Regions from separate parts of the Halobacillus litoralis genome, predicted to be linked through region 1. Evidence: riboswitches for the same ligand, from Rfam matches in the RefSeq annotation. Region 1 holds a riboswitch; each other region holds the start of a gene.
The links. Region 1 has a riboswitch for S-adenosylmethionine ahead of LC065_RS15825 (phosphoadenylyl-sulfate reductase). Riboswitches for the same ligand answer to the same signal wherever they lie in the genome.

Region 2: it holds a riboswitch for S-adenosylmethionine, as region 1 does, so the genes downstream of both, msrA (peptide-methionine (S)-S-oxide reductase MsrA) here and LC065_RS15825 (phosphoadenylyl-sulfate reductase) in region 1, are expected to answer to the same signal.
Region 3: it holds a riboswitch for S-adenosylmethionine, as region 1 does, so the genes downstream of both, LC065_RS03405 (methionine biosynthesis PLP-dependent protein) here and LC065_RS15825 (phosphoadenylyl-sulfate reductase) in region 1, are expected to answer to the same signal.

The regions. Positions count from the first base shown of each region.
Region 1 is NZ_CP129016.1:3,092,122-3,095,385, forward strand. Features, by position in the region: gene cysC (adenylyl-sulfate kinase) at 1-79, opposite strand, end outside; gene sat (sulfate adenylyltransferase) at 94-1,233, opposite strand; gene LC065_RS15825 (phosphoadenylyl-sulfate reductase) at 1,247-1,981, opposite strand; SAM riboswitch class I at 2,064-2,169, opposite strand; SAM riboswitch class I at 2,340-2,436, shown strand; gene LC065_RS15830 (sulfite exporter TauE/SafE family protein) at 2,555-3,264, shown strand, end outside.
Region 2 is NZ_CP129016.1:176,800-180,063, reverse strand. Features, by position in the region: gene LC065_RS01050 (alpha/beta hydrolase family protein) at 1-75, shown strand, start outside; gene LC065_RS01045 (AIM24 family protein) at 257-949, shown strand; SAM riboswitch class I at 1,118-1,239, shown strand; gene msrA (peptide-methionine (S)-S-oxide reductase MsrA) at 1,361-1,834, shown strand; gene LC065_RS01035 (ion channel) at 1,870-2,274, opposite strand; gene eutH (ethanolamine utilization protein EutH) at 2,415-3,264, shown strand, end outside.
Region 3 is NZ_CP129016.1:651,408-654,671, reverse strand. Features, by position in the region: gene metC (cystathionine beta-lyase) at 1-532, opposite strand, end outside; gene LC065_RS03405 (methionine biosynthesis PLP-dependent protein) at 529-1,647, opposite strand; SAM riboswitch class I at 1,863-1,973, opposite strand; gene LC065_RS03400 (flavoprotein) at 2,103-2,492, opposite strand; gene LC065_RS03395 (hypothetical protein) at 2,547-2,879, opposite strand; gene LC065_RS03390 (DUF4385 domain-containing protein) at 2,963-3,264, opposite strand, start outside.

The sequences.
Region 1 (3,264 bases):
CTCCGCTTTGATGCCCATTTTTCCTGCGATAATCTTCGCTGCCAATGGATGCCTCATGCCAGGTAAGATTTCCACTCATTGTTTTCACCCTTTCTATTCCACTGTTTCTTTCTGCATTCCTTCGATTAATACGTCCACCACTTCAGGGCGGCTGAACGTTTTTGGCGGCTTTTCCCCTTTACGGAGCAGCTCTCTCACTTTCGTTCCAGACAAGATCATGTGATGTTGTTTGTCATGCGGGCAAGTTTTATGTGAAGCCATCGATTCGCAAGCGTTGCAATAAAAACTGTGTTCAAAGAAAAGTGGTGTGATGCCAAGTTCTTCATCTTCATAGTGGCTGAAGATTTTTTGTGCATCGTAAGTACCATAGTAATCCCCTACACCTGCGTGATCTCGGCCGACAATGAAGTGAGAGCACCCGAAATTTTTCCTGACGATTGCATGAAAGATTGCCTCCCGCGGGCCTGCATACCGCATCGCCGCGTTGAAAACAGCCAAGGTGACTCTTTCTTTCGGATAATATTGATCAAGAAGAACTTGATAGCTCTTCATCCGGACATCACTGGGAATGTCATCGCTTTTGGTCTCACCCACCAATGGATTTAAGAACAATCCATCCACCGTCTCCAGCGCAGCTTTTTGGATGTATTCGTGAGCTCTATGGACAGGGTTCCGTGTTTGGAAGCCAACAACCTTTTTCCACCCGAGTTTTTGAAAAAGCTCTCTTGTTTCTTCTGGATCCAGATAAAATGTTTTTCCATGTTCGTAAGGAGGTCTTTGAAATACCTCGATTTCTCCTGCTGCATACCAATCTGCTCGTTTGTATAATTTGTTCACCCCAGGATGCGCAGGATCTGTCGTTAAGTATACGCTTTGAGCTTCCTTTTCCTTATCCGGTTGAAACCGATCCGTTATGCTGATCGTCCCATACACAACACCGTCCTTGACCAACCGGGCTTTGTTTCCAAGCGTCCGGGCCTGTGCTTCTGTGATCGGGAGGGTAATAGGTATACTCCATGGTGTGCCATCTTTCAACCTCATTGTATCGACAACAGATTCATAGTCTTCCTTATTCAAAAATCCTTTTAAGGGACTATAAGCACCGTTCGCAATTAATCCGACATCACTTAGGGCCATCGAATCAAGCTCTATGATATCTTCCGGCAGCTCCTCCGGTCTCGTGTCCTTCCACCTGTTCACAAGCGCACCACCGTGCGGAGTTATAATTGACATAATAATTCCTCCTTTATGAATGTTCCTCTCCCAAAGAATCCGTCGTGTGTAACCCACATTCAGATTTATTGAACCCTTTCCATCTTCCCGTCCTCCCATCGTCGTCAGCAGGAGCGGTACATGGGATGCACCCCACACTCGGATAATTTTGATCGTGCAATTCATTGTAATCCAACCTATTTAGTCGGATATATTGCCATACGTCTGCCCATGACCAGTGAATCAAGGGGCATACCTTAATGGATTTGAATCTCTCATCCTTATTTACGAAATTCGTTTTCTGACGGCTGGGGGATTGTTCACGTCTCAGCCCCGACATCCATGCCGTTCTTCCTCTAAGGGCATCTTCGAGCGGTTTAATTTTACGGATGTAACAACATTGATCGGGATTCCGTTTCCAAAGGGCGGAACCGTACTGCCCGGCTTGTTCTTCCAGCGTAATTTCAGGTTTTATCATCCTTATGTTTAACTTCGGATACCTTTTTTTCACTTTTTCTATCAGTTGATAAGTTTCTTGAAAATGGAGATCTGTATCTAGAAAAACGACTTCAGCATCTGGTTTCTCCTTGGAAATCAAATCGATGAGAACGATCCCTTCTGCTCCGAAACTGCAGGCATACACAAGATCCTCATATTGAGTATAGGCCCAACGAATGACCTCCTCCGCTCCTTTCGTATCGTCGTCTTTCAGTTGATCACCTTTAAATGGATTTTCAAAAGATTGGTAGGTAACAAATGGTTGTTTCATTTCCTCCTCCTTTCTAAAAAGAAAAAATGCCTTTCTCCGTGATAAGAAGAAAGGCATTTACGAATAAACGTATACTACATTCTCCTTATCTTCTCAAGCTCTAACACTTGCTGGAATTGGCACAGTACCTGTATAGATCCGTTGCCGAGGCTTCAAAGGGCCAGTCCCTCCACCTCTCTAGATAAGAATAAGTATGAAATTTTCTGAAAAACAAGTTGATACAAATCATATGCTCCTAAACATCATATGTCAATGCCTTTTTAGGGAAATCAAAAAAATTCTGACTTTTTATACTATATGATTGACAAACAAAACCATGTTCGTTAGTTTAAGAATTATTCTTCAATTACACATACAATCCTTATGAAGAGTCGGGGGAGGAAACTGGTCTGAAGATCCCGCAGCAACCTGAAAAAGGTGCTCATTCCAGCAGCCAAAAGGCTGAAAGATAAGGTGTGGTTACTCCTCCTTCTTTCAGACGGAGGAGTATTTTTTTGATTAAAAAACCAAGTAAATACATAGGAATAATAAAATATCTTTCAAACATGGAATGATTAAAAGGAGTGGTACATTTTGCATAAATTGACGATTTTCACTTTGATTGGCTTTATAGCTCAATTAATGGATGGAGCACTTGGCATGGGGTTTGGACTCAGCTCATCAACCATCCTCTTATCGTATGGACTTGCTCCTGCTGTAGCCTCGGCTTCTATTCATATGTCGCAGATTGCCACCACGGCTGTTTCAGGATTTTCCCACTATAAGTTTGGCAATATCGACAAACGGCTTGTCATGATGATCGCCGTTCATGGAGCTATCAGTGCCTTTTTAGGAGCCGCATTTTTAAGCTATATCCCAGGGGAATTCATAAGACCGTACATATCCATATTCCTACTCACACTAGGGGTTTATATCGTAGTTCGTTTTCTATGCTTCTCGAGAAAAACTCACGTTAATGAAAAAAAGTCAGTAAACAAACGTTTCCTCTTGCCACTTGGAATAGCAGGAGGCTTTTTGGATAGTGTCGGCGGGGGAGGATGGGGACCGGTGAATACTCCCGCGCTTCTTTCTCAATCGGGAATTGCTCCTAGAAAAGTCATTGGAACAGTGGATACAAGCGAATTTCTGGTAACGATTTCAGCAACGGCTGGTTTCTTAATCTTTTTAGGGCATCATTCATTCAGCTGGCTACTCATTGCATCGTTCGTTATTGGTGGTGTTATAGCAGCACCCATTGCCGCCTGGCTTGTCAAAATCCTTCCTTCTGCTATTCTTGGAGTATT
Region 2 (3,264 bases), 980 kb from region 1:
GGCCTGAGGCTGCATTTCAAAGAGTATGCTCCTGAGGTGCTGGATTGGTTTGAAAAGCATCTAGAGGAACAGTAAAATGTATATTTTAAAGTAGGGATTAATTTGCGTTTATTGAATAGAAAATTACGAAGGCTGTTTTAATCATTTCCACTGAGTTACAGATACGTAAACTTTAGGACTCGATTTTGATCCATCGTGGTATAGAAGCAATGAGGAAGCATAAATAACTATAGAATATGATTAGGAGGAACATACAATGAGCGACTACTCTATTGATGAATTTATTAGAAAAACGAAACAGGATGAATCAGAGAATGATTATTTTGAGCTGGAGACCCCGAGAATTCTTGAGGTAAACCTCCTCGATCAAGTGTGGGCAAAAGCAGGAGCGATGATTTCTTATAATGGGAACATTAAATTTGAAAGAGAAGGAATCCTCGAGCATGGCGTCGGTCGTTTATTTAAAAAAGCCATGACCGGTGAAGGGAGTTCTTTAATGAAGGCCACTGGTCGCGGGCGACTTTACCTTGCCGATCAGGGCAAAAAGATTACTATTTTTGACCTGGATAATGAAACGATTACGGTGAATGGCAACGATCTTCTTGCCTTTGAACCAAGCATTGACTGGGATATCAAACTGATGAAAAAAGTAGCCGGTATGGTTTCAGGTGGGTTGTTCAACGTAACCCTCAGCGGGAGTGGGCGCGTCGCGATTACTTCGCACTATGAACCGTTGACGCTGCTCGTACGTCCTGGTGAACCTGTCATTACAGACCCGCATGCTACTGTGGCGTGGTCCGGGCACTTAGAGCCGAATTTCAAAACGGACATCAGCTTCAAGACACTCATCGGCAGGGGAAGCGGCGAATCGATTCAAATGGAGTTTGAAGGTGATGGATTTGTCATTGTCCAGCCTTTCGAGGAAGTTTACACGACGGGGCAGAGCTGAGCTAGAGCGGATTTTTTTACAGACAGGCATGAGCATGTTAAGGTCTGAATATAATGAACTCAAAGAAGAACTCAATGTGCATTCAATAGAATTTTTTAATCTGTTATCCTTTACTTCGTTACAAATACGTAGTACTATGGGTACTAACAAAAAATAAATAACGGAAACTTCTTATCCAGAGAGGCGGAGGGACTGGCCCTTTGATGCCCGGCAACCATCGAATCAATCTACGGATTGACGAGAACGGTGCCAATTCCTGTAGAATGTATCAACATTCTAAGAGATGAGAGGATCGTGCGGATATTAGCGACCCCTTTTCTTACTGGATAAGAAAAGGGGTCTTTTCGTGTAAGCACCATAACCGTCAAGGCTCTCGATAGAAGTTGCGTTAAGGGAAAGGAAAGATGTTAAATGGCAACCGCTATTTTCGGTGCAGGATGTTTTTGGGGAGTAGAAGCATTTTTTGAAAAATTCGAAGGGGTGACAGAAACGAAGGTCGGTTACATTGGCGGCCATCTGGAGAACCCGACATATGAACAGGTCAAAGCAGGAAAGAGTGGACACGCGGAATCTGTCAAAGTGAACTATGATCCAACGGTCATCACTTATGCAGAACTAGTGAATATATTCTTTGAAGCCCACGATCCGACATCCCGCAACAAGCAGGGAATCGATGTTGGTCACCAATATCGTTCTGTCATTTTCCATTCGGATGCAAGCCAGAAATACATTGCTGAAGAAAAAATCAAAGAATGGGAAGAAAAAGGGATTTTTAAACGCCCAATCGTTACAGAAGTAGAAGAAGCAACAACTTTTTATGAAGCAGAAGAGCATCACCAGAAATATTTACAAAAGCATGGCTCTGCTGCATGCTCCATTGGATAACTAAAAGGACCCTTTCACAAGGGTCCTTTTAATATTTAATCTTCGCTTTGCCTGGACGTATCCATCGCTTTTAAGAAATAGGCCGTAGGGAGAAGGATGCCGATTCCTGATTCAAGCAAAGCAAAAAATCGGGCCATCCCAACAGGCAGCATGTCCCCATAACCTACGCTCAACAATGTTTCCCCACTGAAGTAAAGCAAGTCCAAAAAGGTTGGGTCGACAGGGTCCCGGGATGATAAACTAGTAACCAGAATGACTTCATCTAAAGACAGCAGATAGTAAAGGAGCGTAAACCCCACTAATACACCTGTGAGAACAAAAAATAATTGAAAGAATAGGGCTGTGCTGAAGTAGCTTTTTCTGTATGTTTTATTTGTGAAAAAATAAACGAGATTTGCTGCAATGAAAATAACCGCAGCGATGAACAGAGCTTGTACCATTTCTTATTCCCCTTTTTAAAAATATTGAAAGGCTATGGCAGCGTCCAATAGGAAATGGCGAGTAAACCATTATAGAAAAACTTCTACCCTATGTTGAAGTGGCCGTAAACATAGATTCAAAAAAGGAAGGGGCTGGGCTTTTGTGGGTTAATGACGCTATCTTGATTGTCATGTGTTTCTTCATGGTATTGGGAGCACTTGATTACTACGTGCTTAATCACCGCCTGTCCCTTGGATGGCGGTTTTACGAAGCGTTTATGATGATGGGCCCACTGGCTCTTTCGATGGTAGGGATCATCTCCCTCGCACCTGTACTGTCCCAGTTGTTGGCGCCTGCCATCCGTCCCGTGTTTTTATGGTTTGGAGCGGATCCGTCGATGTTTGCATCCATGATGCTTGCTATTGACATGGGAGCCTACTCTCTGGCGGAATCCTTAGCCTTAGAAGAGGAAGCGGCCACCTTTTCCTGGGCCCTCCTCGGTACGATGATGGGACCGACGCTTGTTTTCACAATTCCTGTTGCGCTTACGATTGTGAAGAAAGAGGATCGTCCTTTCTTTTCAAGAGGAATTTTAGCTGGTTTGGTTACGGTTCCGATCGGATGCTTTGTCGGTGGGGCTGTGGCAGGATATGAAGTGGTATGGATGTTACGGAATTTAACACCAGCTATTCTTCTTTCCGTCTGTATTGGGGCAGGTTTGTGGTTGTTCACGAACGTAACCATCCGGTTATTTTCTTATTTCGGAAAAACCATTGAAATCATAATTATCACTGGTCTCGCACTTATAATCATTGAATCATTAACAGGGTTCGTTGTCCTCCCGGGGATGGCACCTTTATCTGAAGGGATGGTCATCGTTGGAAGGATTACCGTTACATTAGCAGGCGCTTATCCCCTTGTTGCTTTCATTAATCAGCGGGGAGAGAGGTGGATAGGACGACTGAGTGATAGATTAGGCATGAATTCTACATCTATAACAGGATTGATTG
Region 3 (3,264 bases), 1.5 Mb from region 1:
TCATGAACGTGTTATCGACGAATGTCCAACAATCGTTCGCTTTCGCTAACTTTGCGACGGCGCGAATATCTGTAATTTCAAGCGTCGGATTGGAAGGTGTTTCAATATATAAAAGTTTTGTATTCGGCTGTATAGCCGTCGCTACCGCATGGAGGTCCGTCATATCAACAAATGTGTGATCGATTCCAAACCTAATGAGAACATCGTGGATCATACGGAAAGTACCCCCATAAACATCCTGGGTGATGACGACATGGTCCCCTTTTGATAAAAGCATGAAAGCTGTTGAAATGGCAGCCATTCCAGAGGCGAACGCAAAGCCGTGACTTCCACTCTCAAGTCCTGCGATGGTATCTTCCAGCGCTTTTCGGGTCGGGTTACCTGAACGGCTGTAATCATAGACCCCTGGATTGTCGAAATCCTGTTGATGGAACGTGGATGCCTGCTGGATCGGGACACTGACCGCGCCGGTGTGCGGGTCGAACTTATAATCACTGTGCAGCAATCGGGTTTGTAAAGAATGATCAGTCATCGTACAGATTCCTCCTTTGGTAGTTGGGCGAGGGTATAGTCAAGGTCTTGAATTAAATCATCAATATGCTCGACACCGACAGAAAAACGAAGCAGTCGATTACACACGCCATAGCTGGTCCGTTTCTCTTCAGGGATATCCGCATGAGTCTGAGTCGCAGGGTAGGTGATAAAACTCTCCACACCTCCAAGACTCTCGGCAAAACTGATCAGGTCCAAGTTTCGCAAAAATGGATCAATCCATTCTTCCGATTGAAGTCTGAATGAAACCATTCCGCCCTTGCCCGGATAGAATATATCCGATACATGCGGGTGGTCTTCCAAAAAGGCGACCACGGCTTTGGCGTTGGCTTCATGCTGACGCATCCGAAGAGGAAGGGTCTTCATCCCGCGCATGACAAGCCATGAATCGAAAGGAGAGAGGACAGCTCCAGATGTATTCTGATGAAAAGCAAGCTTTTCACTTACAGCTTTTCCTTTACTCACAAGGATCCCGGCAAGGACATCATTATGGCCGGCTAAATATTTTGTAGCACTGTGAATGACCACATCGGCGCCTTCTCGAATAGGCTCCTGCAATACCGGTGTATATAGCGTATTATCGACAAGCAACAGCAGATTGTGGGACTTCGCAACTGTAGAAATTTGCTTGATGTCAGCCGTATGCATCAGTGGGTTCGTCGGGGTTTCCACGTATATGGCTTTGGTCCGCTCATTGATGTAGTCACAGATCCCTTCAAGGTTATTGCTGTCACAGTAATGAAAGCGGAGGTCGTAACGCTCTTCCATGTGTTCAAATAAGCGGAACGTACCACCGTACAAATCTTCGGAAACGATGATTTCATCCCCTTTTTTAAAAAGAGACAGGGCGGTTTGGATAGCCGCCATCCCGGAACTGAACGCGAATCCTGCATCACCACCTTCGATATCAGCAATCGAAGACTCTAGAAGTTGACGGGTAGGATTACCGGTTCGCGTATAATCAAAACCAGTCGATTCTCCTAAACCAGGGTGGCGGTACGGGGTGGAAAAATAAACGGGAGAATTGATCGCCCCCGTAGGTTCATGACGCTGGTTCCCTGTCTGGACAAATTTCGTTTCCCTATGTGGACACATGACAACACATCCTTTATAAGTTATTGGTTCAAATTAAATCCTTTCCCCCCACCGGAAAGCGAGTAGCTTCCCGGCCATCCCTGACTCTAAACTAAGCAACGAACCCCGGAACATCTTGAAATCGAGTCTTGCACACATATTCTTTAATAACGAATATCCAATAAAAATAAAAAAAGCCTTCTTAAAGAAGAAGACTTTTGTGGGTACGGTTCTTCTTCTTATCTTCCAAGTTGGTAAAACAACTTGCTGGAGTTAGCACCTTACTGGTCAAACCAGTGGTTGCTGAGGCTTCGCCGGGCCAGTCCCTCTGCCTCTCTTGATAAGAGATTCAATTGTAATTTTTTCTAATTGCTGATTACTCTACACTACTCAGAATGTTTTGACAATATGCTAACTAGATTTTTTTGAAAACTTTTTCAGGAATGCGAAAAAAAGCCTCCTTTTGATAAGCAGACTTAAAGGGATGGGTTATGTACTCCAGCTTCAATATAGGAGCGGACGAGCCGCCATTCTCCATTCAGTTTTTCGAAGGTATCAAAAAAGAGGTTGGATGTTTCAAGGAGTTCTCCGTTTAAACGGATCGAAACCCAGAAAGCGGCAAGCTGTGTGCTTTCATTAAGCTGGGTAACGGAATGGTCGGTGTAGATCCAGTCCATATCTTGATCTTTGAAATGTTCGAATGCTTGGTGCCATCCTTCGATAGACTCTTCAAAAGAGTAATCCACCCGTTCACCATGACGGATTTCTCTTGCAGCGAGGTCCCGGGATGTAACTTCTTTTAAGTAGTCCAAATCATGTTGGCTGGCCCTACGTTTGTACTCTTCATAAAAGGTTTGAAAATCCATATCTCTGCCTCCTCTATCTCAATGGTTCGACAGAGAGGATGGAAATCCTGTCAATTAATGACAGATACCTAAATTGTAGAGAACTATTTTGACTTGCAAAGCAAGCGTTCCGAGCCAAAGGAGGTGGGTGACTGCATTCATCCCGTACCAGGTCGTCTTTTTCTTCATTTGTCCCCGTTTTTTATACAGGAAGGTCACCAAGGGAATTGTCAGGACGGTGAAAATAGCCGTCAAGCCGAGAAGTCCCTTGTAGTCGCGAATCCAGATGAAGTCATTGAAGAGGGGGATGATAATCGTCGGAGTATAAATGACAGATAGGAAGTAAACCCCGATGGACCAGGAGATGATCATGAACAGCAGGTTAATCAGAAGTGGGTATGTCTTCACGCGTACACTCCTCGCATCATTAATCCGATTTGTTTACTTGGTTTAATGATATCCTACGTTCAATACTAAAAATTGTCAACGTTTTATCCGTATTCTTTCTGATGGGCTTTCTTTTTCTTTAAATAATCTTCATCCTCTCGGGCCAGCACCCATTTTTCCTCGAAAATCTTTGCGGATTCTGCTTTCTCGTCGTCGATGTCTCGATCATTTATTTCCCCGTTTTTGTCATACTTTTTCCCGCCTTTATAATTAGCGTATCTCCGCGAGCGGGTGTAGCCCATCTGCAGGAACTTTCGCGCCATATCCATACCCACAAAGTCATCCGCTTCTTTATAATCGAGGAACATCTGATAGATTTTGTCCGATGATTCTCTGGCGATCTCAG